Regions from separate parts of the Janthinobacterium algoris genome, predicted to be linked through region 4. Evidence: predicted binding sites of a transcription regulator. Region 4 holds the regulator's gene; each other region holds the start of a gene.
What was found. Region 4 encodes FNR, which switches genes on or off when oxygen is low (the NO sensors DNR and NnrR bind a similar motif). Its sites were predicted from a motif close to TTGATNNNNATCAA; they were not measured.
Positions count from the first base shown of each region.

Region 1: ubiU (ubiquinone anaerobic biosynthesis protein UbiU) is a predicted target of FNR. The motif match lies at 1,236-1,249, and genes of this name have one in related genera.
Region 2: ACQ4W7_RS25910 (serine protein kinase) is a predicted target of FNR. The motif match lies at 1,799-1,812, and genes of this name have one in related genera.
Region 3: xapA (xanthosine phosphorylase) is a predicted target of FNR. The motif match lies at 1,929-1,942, and genes of this name have one in related genera.

Region 1 is NZ_JBNYXZ010000015.1:49,502-52,601, forward strand. It holds gene ubiV (ubiquinone anaerobic biosynthesis protein UbiV) at 1-10, opposite strand, end outside; gene ubiU (ubiquinone anaerobic biosynthesis protein UbiU) at 136-1,173, opposite strand; gene ACQ4W7_RS20935 (hypothetical protein) at 1,334-1,750, shown strand; gene ACQ4W7_RS20940 (ribonucleoside triphosphate reductase) at 1,869-3,100, shown strand, end outside.
Region 2 is NZ_JBNYXZ010000024.1:32,085-35,184, reverse strand. It holds gene ACQ4W7_RS25920 (hypothetical protein) at 60-377, opposite strand; gene ACQ4W7_RS25915 (chymotrypsin family serine protease) at 561-1,742, opposite strand; gene ACQ4W7_RS25910 (serine protein kinase) at 2,008-3,100, shown strand, end outside.
Region 3 is NZ_JBNYXZ010000019.1:98,685-101,784, forward strand. It holds gene ACQ4W7_RS23815 (phosphopentomutase) at 1-802, opposite strand, end outside; gene xapA (xanthosine phosphorylase) at 920-1,759, opposite strand; gene ACQ4W7_RS23825 (carbohydrate kinase family protein) at 2,126-3,100, shown strand, end outside.
Region 4 is NZ_JBNYXZ010000003.1:61,339-64,438, reverse strand. It holds gene ACQ4W7_RS05240 (response regulator) at 1-856, opposite strand, end outside; gene fnr (fumarate/nitrate reduction transcriptional regulator Fnr) at 1,096-1,854, shown strand; gene ACQ4W7_RS05230 (FixH family protein) at 1,858-2,382, opposite strand; gene ccoG (cytochrome c oxidase accessory protein CcoG) at 2,437-3,100, opposite strand, start outside.

The sequences.
Region 1 (3,100 bases), on a different contig from region 4:
GTTTTAGCATGCCTTTTCCAGTATGTTTAAGTGACAAAACCGTAGCGAGCGGCTCGCGGCGAGGCCGAGAAGCGCAGCCGTGCTCAAGCACGGTGAGCATCGCAGGCCGCGCCCCGGGACGCGCAGTAGGTTTTGCTATTTCCAGGAGCGATGGTAGGCGCCGAGTGTGTGCTGCTGGCCCTCGGCCAGCTTGTCCATGGCCGCCATCCAGCCCGGCTTGACGGCGTAGCGCGGTTTGCCTTCGCGGCAGGCATCGATCGCTTCGCGCCACACGCGCGTGACCTGCGCCACGTAGGCGGGACTGCGCTGGCGGCCTTCGATTTTCACGGCACGCACGCCCATGGCGATCAGTTGCGGCAGCAGCGCCAAGGTATTCAGGCTGGCCGGCTCCTCGATAGCGTAATACTCTTCGTCATTGACTTCGAAACGCCCCTTGCACAGGGTGGGATAGCTGGCGTTTTCACCGGGCGCGTAGCGGTCGATCAGCACGCCGTTCAGGCGCGACTCCAGACCGTTCGGCGTTTCCAGCCAGCGCACGGCCTTGGCCGGCGAGCACACGCCGTGCGTATTCGGCGCCTCGCCCGTCGCATACGACGACAGCGCGCACCGCCCTTCTACCATCACGCACAGGCTGCCGAAGCCGAACACTTCAATCTCCACCTCCGTCTTGCTGATCAGTTGCTCCACCTGCGCCATCGACAGCACGCGCGGCAGCACGGCGCGGGCGATGCCGAAGTGCTCGTGATAGAAGTTGATCGCTTCATAATTCGTGGCCGAGCCCTGCACGGACAGGTGCAGGCGCAGCTGCGGCTGGTGCTGCGCCGCGTAGGCCATCAGGCCCGGATCGGCAACGATCATGGCGTCGATGCCCGCCGCGGCGGCACGGTCGATGGCGCTGCGCCACACGGCCCAGTTGTGCGGCTGCGGATAGGTATTCAGCGCCAGCAGCACCTTGCGTCCGTATTGGTGGGCATAGCGCACGCCCTCGGCGATAGCCTTCTCGTCAAAATTGAGGCCGGCGAAATTGCGCGCATTGGTGGCGTCTCGAAAGCCCAGGTAAACGGTATCGGCGCCATTGTCGACGGCCGCTTTCAGGGCAGGCAGGCTGCCGGCGGGGCAGACCAGTTCCAGCGGTCCGGCCACGCGGGTGGCGGTAGTTGATTCAAGCATCATGATATTCACAGTCCTGTATCGGCTCAGGCTGCAGACTATAGCCCCGCCCATATGCCCAGTCGTTGACGCAGGTGAAGGAATGCATGCATGGCTGGCGCACCTTCAACTTGCTTGACCTGGCTGTAAAATGCCTGTCTTTCCTCCTGTTTAAATGCCCACCATGACCCGCAAACCGCTGCTGATTTTCCTTCTGACCCTGTTCCTCACCGCGCTGCAAGTGCAGTGGGCCGGCCCGACCGATGGCGATAACGCAGGGACCATCTCCATGCTGTCGCCGGAAGTGCTGGGCGCCTATCCGGGCGTACTGCTGCTGTTCCTGCTGGCCGTGTTCGCGCGCCGCCAATTGCCGCTGCTGCGTCAGGCCGCCATCTGCACGGGCCTGCTGGCCATCTACTGGCTGCTGGCGAACTACGCCACCTTCGATGCGCGCGTGGCCAGCTGGAGCACCTATTCGCCGCTGGAAATCTGGACCCACGTACTGCCCGCCTCCGTCGCCAGCATCGCCGCCTGTGGCGCCGCGTTCTTTTGCGCGAGCTGGCTGATCCTGCGCGAAACGCGCTGGAATAAAACCGGCTGAGGTGTATTTTTCACCTGGATCAAGGATACGCGAATCGCTTGCACGCCCCCTTTGACGGCACTACATTTAGTAGATAACCTTCATAAAAACACCGCATGTTGTGTTTATTGGAGGTTTCATGACGACGAATGCAGTTCCCCCCACACGCGGCCAGGTCGATGTTGCCGCGTCCATCAATGAATACCTGGAACGGCGCGACTGGCGCGTCAACGCCAACGCCAACCAGGGGTATTCCCTGGGTGGCCTGATCCTCAATGTGTCGGGCAAGGTCATCGCCAATTACTGGCTGGACCAGGTGTATCCGCCGGAAGTGGGCGCGGCACACCGCGAAGCGGCGCTGCACATCCACGACCTCGACATGCTGGCCGGCTATTGCGCCGGCTGGTCGCTGCGTACCCTGCTGCATGAAGGCTTGAATGGCGTGCCGGGCAAGATCGAATCGGGCCCGCCGAAACACATGTCGAGCGCCATCGGCCAGATCGTCAATTTCCTCGGCACCCTGCAAAACGAGTGGGCCGGCGCGCAGGCGTTCAGCTCCTTCGACACCTACATGGCACCCTACATCCGCAAGGACAGCCTGCGCTACGAAGACGTGCGCCAGTACATGCAGGAGCTGATCTTCAACCTCAACGTGCCATCGCGCTGGGGCACGCAGACGCCGTTCACCAACCTCACTTTTGACTGGGTCTGCCCGGACGACCTGCGCGAGCAGATTCCCGTCATCGCCGGCCAGGAGATGGACTTCAGCTATGGCGAGCTGCAGGCGGAGATGGACATGATCAACCGCGCATATATCGAGATCATGATGGCGGGCGACGCCAAGGGCCGCGTCTTCACCTTCCCCATCCCCACCTACAATATCACCGAGGATTTCGACTGGCATAGCGAAAATGCGGAACGCCTGTTCGAGATGACGGCCCGCTACGGCCTGCCCTACTTCCAGAATTTCATCAATTCGGAACTCAAGCCGAACATGATCCGCTCCATGTGCTGCCGCTTGCAACTGGACTTGCGCGAACTGCTGAAACGAGGCAATGGCCTGTTCGGTTCCGCCGAGCAGACGGGCTCCCTGGGCGTGGTCACCATCAACTGCGCGCGCCTGGGCCACCTGTGGCGCGGCGACGAAGCGGCACTGCTGGCCGACCTGGACCGCCTGCTGGAACTGGGGAAAGTCAGTCTGGAAATCAAGCGCCGCACCATCGAAGAACTGATGCAGCAAGGCTTGTTCCCTTACACGAAACGCTACCTGGGCACCCTGCGCAATCACTTTTCCACCCTGGGGGTGAACGGCATCAACGAAATGATCCGCAATTTCAGCGGCGACGCTTACGACATCACGTCCGCCGAAGG
Region 2 (3,100 bases), on a different contig from region 4:
AGGCTTGCCGCCGCAGCACTCTGCGGCAGGCAGGACTGGGCGCCAGGCCCGCTTGCCTATCAGCGCTGGATATCGATCTGGCCCGTGATGCTCGTTTCCACCGGATAGCCATCGACCTGCGACGGCACGCGCCGCTTGACGGACGCATCGCGCAGATACACGACGAGGGCTTCCCCGCCGATGGCAGTCTGCCCCAGGCTGACGCCTTCGACCCCATCGATCGCCATCAGGGCCCGCTCGTTGCGCCGCTTTGCCGCTTCCAGCCGGCCAGGCGGCGGTGCGGCATGAGCGTAGCCAACGGTCTCGTCTGGCAAATACGGCATGGCCGCATCCTCGAAGACGGCGTATGGCGCTGATACAAATTTACTATTTGACATGACACATCCTCCTGATGCTGCCCATGGCACGCGTGGAACAAGGAGACACGGCAGCGCCTCTTGCCCGCCAAGCCATGCATGGCAGCCACGCCTGACCCTATCATCATCGTGCAAAAGGCGGCGCAGTGCAAGGAAGCATCACGCCGCCGCGCCGTTTTCTGCGGCCGTTGGCTACGTCAGCACTCAGGTGTACAAATTGATGTCGAGCGCCACCACCACGCGCCGCATCTGGTTGGCAAAGGTGATATTGCCGCCGCCGGCAAACAGCAGACCGACGGGATTGCGCTGCTGGTTCCAGGTCCAGATGGATGAGCCGGAGTCGCCGCCCGCGCTGAATGCCCCGCTGACGCCCGTAATGGCGATCTGGTCCTGGAACAGCGCGATCCTGCCGCCGCCATAATTGACGTTGATGGTGGCGCCCAGCCCCGTGATGCGGCCCTGCGTCAATTGCGTCGTGCGTCCGGATTTGCCGACCATCATGCCCAGCGCGGGCGCCACCAGCGCATTGCTGATGCGGAAATAGGCCGGCACGCCGCCGCTCAGGTAGACGAGTTCGGGACGCACGCGGTCTGGCCAGGCCCAGCCAGTGGCGCAATCGACAAAATTGACGCCGCCGCTGAAATTGATGGGCACAAAACGCTCGAGCACGGCCACCTGGTCTTGCGGGCAGCGGCCACCGTCGATGGGGCCCGGCTGCACGATGCAGTCGTTGAACACGCCGCCGTTGGAATTGGCCAGCACGTGATTATTGCTAAGAATCATCAAGCGGCCGTTGCGCGGTGCGCTGCGTCCCACGGCCAGGCAGCCGATGGTGCCGGCCGTGATGCGGAAATGTCCGACCGAGACGCCGCCCGGCGCCGGACGCAGGCGGAAACGGTGCGGCTGCGCGTCGATCACGCCCGTAACGACGATGTTGACGGGCACCCTGTCGCTGGCCACGGCGCGCACGCCCATGGCCCCCACGATGGCGGCCTTGGCGCGGTCGACGGAAGTGGGTTCGGCCACATACAGGGTCAGCGCTGGCAAGCCCGGCTCGCCAGACGAGCTGTCGCTGGCGCCCTCGCCCAGGCCGATGGACACGCCCTGGATATTGCCGCCGTCGCTGAAGGCATCGGCGGCGCGCACGCCGCCCGCCTGGGAAATGGACTGGCGCATGCCGTCTTCGATGCTGCGCTTGATTTCCAGCAATTCCATGCTGACGCCGCTCAAGGCATCGGGCACGTCCGAGACGGATGCGCTCTCGATCGTAGTGTCGTCTTCGCCGGGGACGGAAAATTGGCCGATGGCCTCTTCATCATCCGCGCTTTGTCCCCTGCCGCTGCTGCCCGGTGGGGCGCTGAAACCGTTCTCGTTGCCTATCATCATGTTCTCCTCGTGGGTCGTTGCGAACCACCAGTGTGGACGGGCCGCGCCGGCCGGTATTGATCTGGATTGAACTGCGCAGGTGCGTGGCCGCCCTGCGCCAACGGGGGCAAAAATAGTTCCCTCGTCAAGGTTGAGCGAGATCAGGCGTGCGGGCAGAGGCGCCGCCGTATACTGGGCCAACAGGCTGGAACTAGGCCTGTTCCACGGCAGCAAGGTTAGCAACGCCAGCAACGGTATGGATGGGGAAACAATGACGAGCCCTGGTATGACACGCCAATCCGACGACGACGCGCCTGCGGCAGCGGCGTCAGCGGGCGACAACACGAGAGACGCCGGTAGCGCCGCGGGCCAGCATGCCGGTTTTATGCACGGCATGGCGGCCTGGGCGGAAAAACACCGCATCAGCCCCTGGCGCGGCAGTTTTGCCGACTTCATCGAACAAATCCTGCCCGGCCGCGCGGCCCTGCTGACGCGCAGCGCGCACCAGTACCTGTGGGACATGATGCGCGGGAACGGCCGGACCGATGACAGCGGACGCTTCCGCTGCCGCCTGTTCGACGACGAGCTGTTCGGCATCGACGAGGCGATCGACCGGGTCGCCGCCTACTTCAAGGCGGCCGCCGCTGGCTCCGAGGTGGGCCGGCGCATGTTGCTGTTGCTGGGCCCGCCATCGGGCGGCAAATCGACCCTGGTGATCCTGCTCAAGCGTGGGCTGGAGGAATACAGCCACAGCAGCGAAGGCGCGCTGTACGGCATCGCCGGCTGTCCCGTGCACGAATCGCCGCTGCACCTGGTGCCGCACAGCATGCGCGCCGACTTTCGCGCCAGCTATGATGCCGAGCTGCATGGCGAACTGTGCCCTCATTGCCGCGCCCGCCTGGAAGAACAGTACGCGGGCGACTTCCTGCGCATGCCCGTCGAGCGCATCCACCTGTCCGAGGCGGGCCGCTGCGGCATCGGCACGTATGCGCCGCACGACCCTACCACGGCCGACCTGGCCGATCTTGTGGGTTCCGTCGACCTGTCGAAAGTGGCGCAGTACGGTGATGAAGGCGATCCGCGCGCGTGGTCGTGGTCCGGCGCCGTGTATGCGGCCAGCCGCGGCATGCTGGAAATGATTGAGATCCTCAAGGTCAAGCGTGAATTCCTGTACCTGCTGCTGACGTTAACGCAGGAAAAAAATGTCAAGGTCTCACGTTTTCCCTTGATTTACCTCGATGAAACCATCCTCGCGCACACGAATCTGGCCGAATTTCGCAAATTCCTGCAAGAAAGCGAGAACGAGGCGCTGCTCGACCGCATGGTCATCGTACAAGTGCCGTATACGCTCAATTACCGCGAAGAAGCACGCATCTACC
Region 3 (3,100 bases), on a different contig from region 4:
TGTCGACGCCCTTGACGACGCGCGAGATGCCTTGAGCAGCGAAAATGTCGCTGATCTTGCCCAGGCCGACGACTTCGCCACCGGCATCCTTGACGTGATCGAGCAGGGTCTTGCTTGGCGGCGCGACGGCATAGTCGTGGCGATTGCTGGTGCGCGTGTAGTTGCCATTGCTGCCGGTGAACGGGCGTGCGATGACGCGACCGATGTTGTACGGTTCGACCAGCTTGAAGGCCATTTCGCACACCTGGTACAGGCGCTCGAGGCCGAACGATTCTTCGTGCGCGGCGATCTGCATCACCGAGTCGCCCGACGTATAAATAATCAGCTTGCCGGTGGCGACGTGTTCATCGCCATGCTTGTTGATGATGTCCGTGCCCGAAGCATGGCAGTCGCCGAGGAAGCCGGGCACGCCCGACATGGCTTTTAGTTTGTCGGTCAAGTCGGCGGGGAACGACGGCGTGGTGCGGGGAAAATATCCCCAGTCGAATTCCACGGGCACGCCGGCGATTTCCCAATGGCCGCTCTGTGTATCCTTGCCGGTGGAGCGCTCGCGCGCCGCGCCGTAGGCGCCGGTGAAACCGTCGCGCTGGTCGAAGCCCGTGGCCCATTCGCCGCTGGCCAGGTGCGCCGCGGCGCCCAGTCCCAGGCGTTCCATGTTCGGGAGTTTCAAGGTCTTGCCGCTTTTGGCGACAGTGCTGGCAATGTGGCCAAAGGTATTGGCACCTGCGTCGCCATACTTGGCGGCGTCTGGCGTCGCGCCAAGGCCGAAGGAATCAAGCAGGAGGATAAATGCGCGTGACATGATAAGGCTCGCTTTATGGAATGATGCGGGATGATGCGGATAGTGTAGGCCGGATTTCCCCGGCCTGCCGCGCGGCAGCGCCGGTGGCCGGCGCGCCGCTACTGCGTAAAAAAGTGCTTAAGCTTGCGGTTTTTCAGCAACCTTGGCCAGGAAAGCCAGGATCAGCTTGACCAGGTCTTTCGCGCCGATGGCCGCGTATTTCAGGGTTTGTTCGTGCGACAGGGCGAATGGCGACATGCCTTCGGCCAGGTTGGTGATGACGGACACGCCCACCACTTTCAGGTCGCAATGACGGGCCGAGACCACTTCCGGCACCACGGACATGCCAACCGTGTCGGCGCCCAGGCGGGCCATCATGCGGATTTCCGCAGCGGTTTCGAAGTTCGGGCCAGGGTAGGCGACGAACACGCCTTCGTGCAGGGTGATGCCGCTGGCGGCCGCCGTGTCCTTGACTTGCTGGCGCAGTTCGGCGTCATAGGCGTTGGCCATGCTGAAGAAGCGCGGACCGAAGCGGTCGTCGTTCGGGCCGACCATCGGCGTGCCTGGCAGCAGGTTGATATGGTCGCTGATGGCCACCAGGCTGCCGGCGTCCACTTCAGGGCGCAGGGAACCGGCGGCGTTGGTGACGAACAGCATTTCGCAGCCCAGCAGTTTCAGGGTGCGGATGGCGCTCGTCATCACGCCCATGCCATAGCCTTCATAGAAGTGGCCACGGCCCTTCATGCAGACGACGGCGACGCCCGACAGGTTGCCGACCACCAGTTCGCCGGCATGGCCGTGCACGGTGCTGATCGGGAAACCCGGCAATTCGTCAAAGCTGATGCTGACGGCGTCCGTCATCTGCTCGGCCAATACACCCAGGCCGGAGCCGAGGATCATCGCCACGCGCGGCTTGAAATTTTCTGGGGCGCGGGCACGGATGATTTCGGCGGCGTGGAAAGGGGTGTTATTAGACATGGTTATCCTCTGTTTGACTGATGATGATGGTTGCTTCCCCGGTAAGGGACTGCGGCCCAGGTATCGGGTATGTATGGTGTTACAGGTATATCGAAATGCGTATTGCCTCTATTTGCCGCCACTATGCATCAAACGGAATATGTATGGCAAATACCATTTTTCTTGCCCATTTATATAATTCAAATATAAATGGCCGATATTATAGTCGAGACAAGCCCAGGTTCGCCATGCCCGGGAAATGCATGCATACAAGCTCCATACGACCACTTTTGGCGCATGCCTGACACGAATCTCACACACGCTTGACACAACAAAGACAAATGTTTACAGTTTAAGACAAATGTTTAACCCTTCGACGAAAACCCAGTGAACGATACCAATAAAAAAGACCAGCTGTACACGCTGATCCGCAACAACCCCTTCATCTCGCAGCAAGACCTGGCGAGCGAGCTGGGCTTGTCGCGCTCGGCCGTCGCCGGCCATATCGCTGGACTCATACGCGAGCGGCGCCTGCTGGGACGCGCTTACGTGCTGCCCGACAGCCGCCCCGTGCTGTGCATCGGTGCCGCCAACCTCGACCGCAAGATGCGCACTCTGGCGACCCTGCAGATGGGCACCTCGAATCCCGTGCGCTCGGAAGAAGTGTTTGGCGGTGTAGGCCGCAACATCGCGGAAAACCTGGCCCGCCTGTCGATCCCGGTCGCCCTGCTGACGGCGCTGGGCGACGACGCTGCCGGCCACGCCCTGCAGACGCATGCGGAAGACGCGGGTATCGATATGCGCGGCAGCTTACATCTGAGCAACACCAGCAGCGGCACTTACACGGCCGTGCTCGACGAACATGGCGAAATGCTGCTGGCGATGGCCAACATGCAACTCTACGAACAGCTGACCCCAACCTTTTTGCATAGCCGCCAGCCGCAGCGCGCCGCCGCCGCTCTCACCGTCTGCGACCTGAACCTGGGCCACGACAGCGTGCAAACACTGCTGGCCGACGCGCGCCAGGACGCGGCCCACGCAACGCCGCTCGTCATCGTCGCCGTCTCGCAGCCAAAGATGGCGCACCTGCCGCAAGACCTGACGGGCTTGCACCTGCTGATCTTGAACCGGGGCGAACTGGAAACGCGCGTGGCGCGCGCCTTGCCGACGGCGTTTGAGGTGCGCGCCGCCTGCCGCGAAGTGCAGCGCCAGGGCGCGCGCCAGGTGATCGTCACCTGCGGCGGCGAAGGCGTGTACTTTACGGATGGCGACAGCCCGGACGCGCCTATTGTCCACCTGGCCGCGCGCGAAGTGGACGCCGTCGACGTGACGGGCGCTGGCGACGCGTTTTCCGCCGCCGTC
Region 4 (3,100 bases):
GGTACAGTACGCCATCGAAGGGTTCGAAGGCATCCTCGACGGGCAGCGAGGCACCCAGCAGCCAGTTCACGGATTTCAGGCGCTTGAAGCTGTTGACGGCCGTGATGCCGCGGTTGTTGGTGCTGACCATGCTGCCTTCGCCATCTTCCTTCAGCAACTGCGTGGTCGTCAGGTTGGCGTTCGGCTGGCGCGGCTGCAGCAAACGGCTGGTGTCGGGATGCAGCACGTAGCGCGGCACGGCGCCGCGCGTGAGGATGAAGTAATAGCCGCTCTTGCTGATCTTTTCCGAGCGCAGGCGTCCCAGCAGGTTATCCTTGTACAGGCGCAGCACGCCAATCACCACGCCGGCCACCTGGCCATCGGCGGTGAGCACGGGCGCCACCATCTGCACGATGGGCATGCCGCTTGATTTGCCCAGCATCGGCTCGGTGATCATGGGCTGGCGCGTGCGCACGACGGTTTGGAAGTATTCGCGCTCGCCGACGTTGATGCCGGCGCGTCCCGCGACCCGCGGCATGTCGGCCACGATGGCGCCTTGCGCATCGAGCACCAGCACGTCGTCGAACAGCACCAGCATCGCGCGGCGCGCATAGTATTCGCGCAATTGGGCGGGCTGGGCGATCAATTCCGGCGGCTGCTGCCTGGCCGTCAGCGCGACGATCTGCAGCAGCATGCCCAGCTTGTCGTCGAGCTCGGCAGCGGTGCGGGTGATCAGGGCTGATTGCTGGCTCAGCAGCACTTTGGTGAAGTCGGCGCGCATGTGCTGCACCTGGATCATGGTGACCAGCGCGATCATGGCGATCGAGGTCAGGCTGGTGGCTAGCGCGACTTTTGCTTTAATGCCGAGAGGCTTCATGATTTCCTTTTCAGTACCGGGCGGCACAGGCGGCAGATAATGCTGTCAGGAATTTTCCTATCAATACCCGAGCTTGGCAAGCGGCGCGGCGCAAATTGCCCTCCCCGCATGGGCTTTTGACGATGTTGCCATATAATTAAAGTCAGAACGTCGTTTATTCAGCGCAATTGCGGTGAAATTGGCACACGGCAACCGTGTATGCAGTAAACTTGTTATTGCATTTTCTAAAAGGTATTAACATGACTGAAGCGCTACTCACTCCCACCTTGCCCATAGTGAACGTGGAAGCGTTGCGTGCGCGATGCTCGACCTGCAGCATGCATCAATTGTGCCTGCCGATGGGTCTCGATGTGGGCGATATGGACAGGCTGGACCAGATCATCGGCCGCCGCCGCAAGATCGTGCGCGGCGCCTCGCTGTTCCGCATCGGCGACTCGTTCCAGAACCTGTATGCGATCCGCCTGGGGCACTTCAAGACGTACCAGATCAATCCGGGTGGCGAAGAGCAGGTGACGGGTTTCCAGATGGCCGGCGAACTGCTGGGCATGGACGCCATCAGCGCCGACCGCCACCACTGTAATGCCGTGGCGCTGGAAGACAGCGAAGTCTGTGAAATACCGTTTTCCAGCCTGGAACAATTGCTGGGCAATATGCCGACCCTGTTGCGCCATTTCCACCGCATGATGAGCCAGGAAATCACGCGCGAGCAAAGCGTGATGCTGTTGCTGGGTAATATGCAGGCGACGCAGCGTTTTGCCGCCTTTATCGTCAACCTGGCCTCACGCTATGAAGCGCGCGGCTATTCGGCCAGCAAATTTCAGTTGCGCATGTCGCGCGAGGAAATTGGCAATTACCTGGGGCTGACCATCGAGAGCGTCAGCCGTCTGCTGTCGAAGTTCAAGAAGGAAGGCTGGCTGCGCGTCTCGAATCGAGAAATTGAAATCTTGCAGCCCGCCAAGTTGAAAGCCATTACGGCTGGTACCGACGTCTGCAAGTAAGCTTTACAGCTCTGCGTCAGCATGCAGCGCGATGCTGCGCTGCAGGGGCCAGGTCCAGATGCCGGACAGGCGCCACTCGCGTTTATCGTTTTCCACCAGCACTTGCCAGCGGCTGCGCTCAAGCATCGGCAGCGCTACCGAGAAGTTGCCGGCCGCATCGGGCTGCACCAGCAGCTTGATATCCTTTTCCGGCAAGGTCGCATGCGCCAGATGCAGCTGCAGCGGACCCTGGTAAGCCTTGCCGAAGCTGTGCACGGAACCACTGAGGCGCGCGTGCGCCACATCATAGGATAAGCTGGTATCCATTGCCAGGTTGCTGGCGATCGTGTCGCGCTTCAAATCCTGGTTGATTGCCTTGCCCTGCTTGTAATAGTCGCCCACCACCAGCGCATCGGGCTGCGTAAACGCGATATAGCCCATGAAGCTGCCGACGACCACGGACAGGCCTGGGCCGATCATCAGCAGCCAAGGCCAGCGATGCTTGTACCACGGTGCAACGGGTGCTTGCAGCTTGAGACTGTCGGACATGATATTTCTCCTGTTTGATCAGCCAGTCCCCATGCGGGGACTGGCCTTCCTACATTAGCGCGGCACGATGAATACCGCGCTTTCACGTACATGCAGCGATGGGTCGTCCAGCGAGTGCAATTCGATCGCAATCTTGTTCGAGCCCTTTTCGCCGACCCCGTGCGGCACGCGCAGGCGGATCGGCCAGCCCAGCGTTTCCGTCGGCTGCAACATCACTTCTTCGCGCGTCAGCAAGGTCAGGCCCGGCAAGCCGGAGACGCTGATTTTAAAATGCTGGCTTTGCTCCGAGGTGTTCATGATCTGCAGGCGGTAGACGTTTTCGATCATGCCGTCTTCCACTTCGCGTCCCATCGAACCGCGGTCGCGGATCACGTCCATTTTCAGGGGCGTGCGCAAGGCCAGCGAAGTACACACGGCGATGATGATCAAAGCCAGGATGGAAGTGTAGATCAGCACGCGCGGGCGCATGGCGCGCTGGCGTATCTGCTTCGAATTGAAGTTGTTTTCCATCGCATGGTCGGTACTGTAGCGTATCAAGCCCCGTGGCCGCTCGACTTTGTCCATCACGCTGTTGCAGGCATCGACGCAGGCGGCGCAACCGATGCATTCATACTGCAGGCCGTTACGGATATCGATGCCGGTCGGACACACCTGCACGCACAGGGTGCAGTCGATGCAATCGCCCAGCTTGTCGTTGTTGCCGGCCTTCTTGCTCATG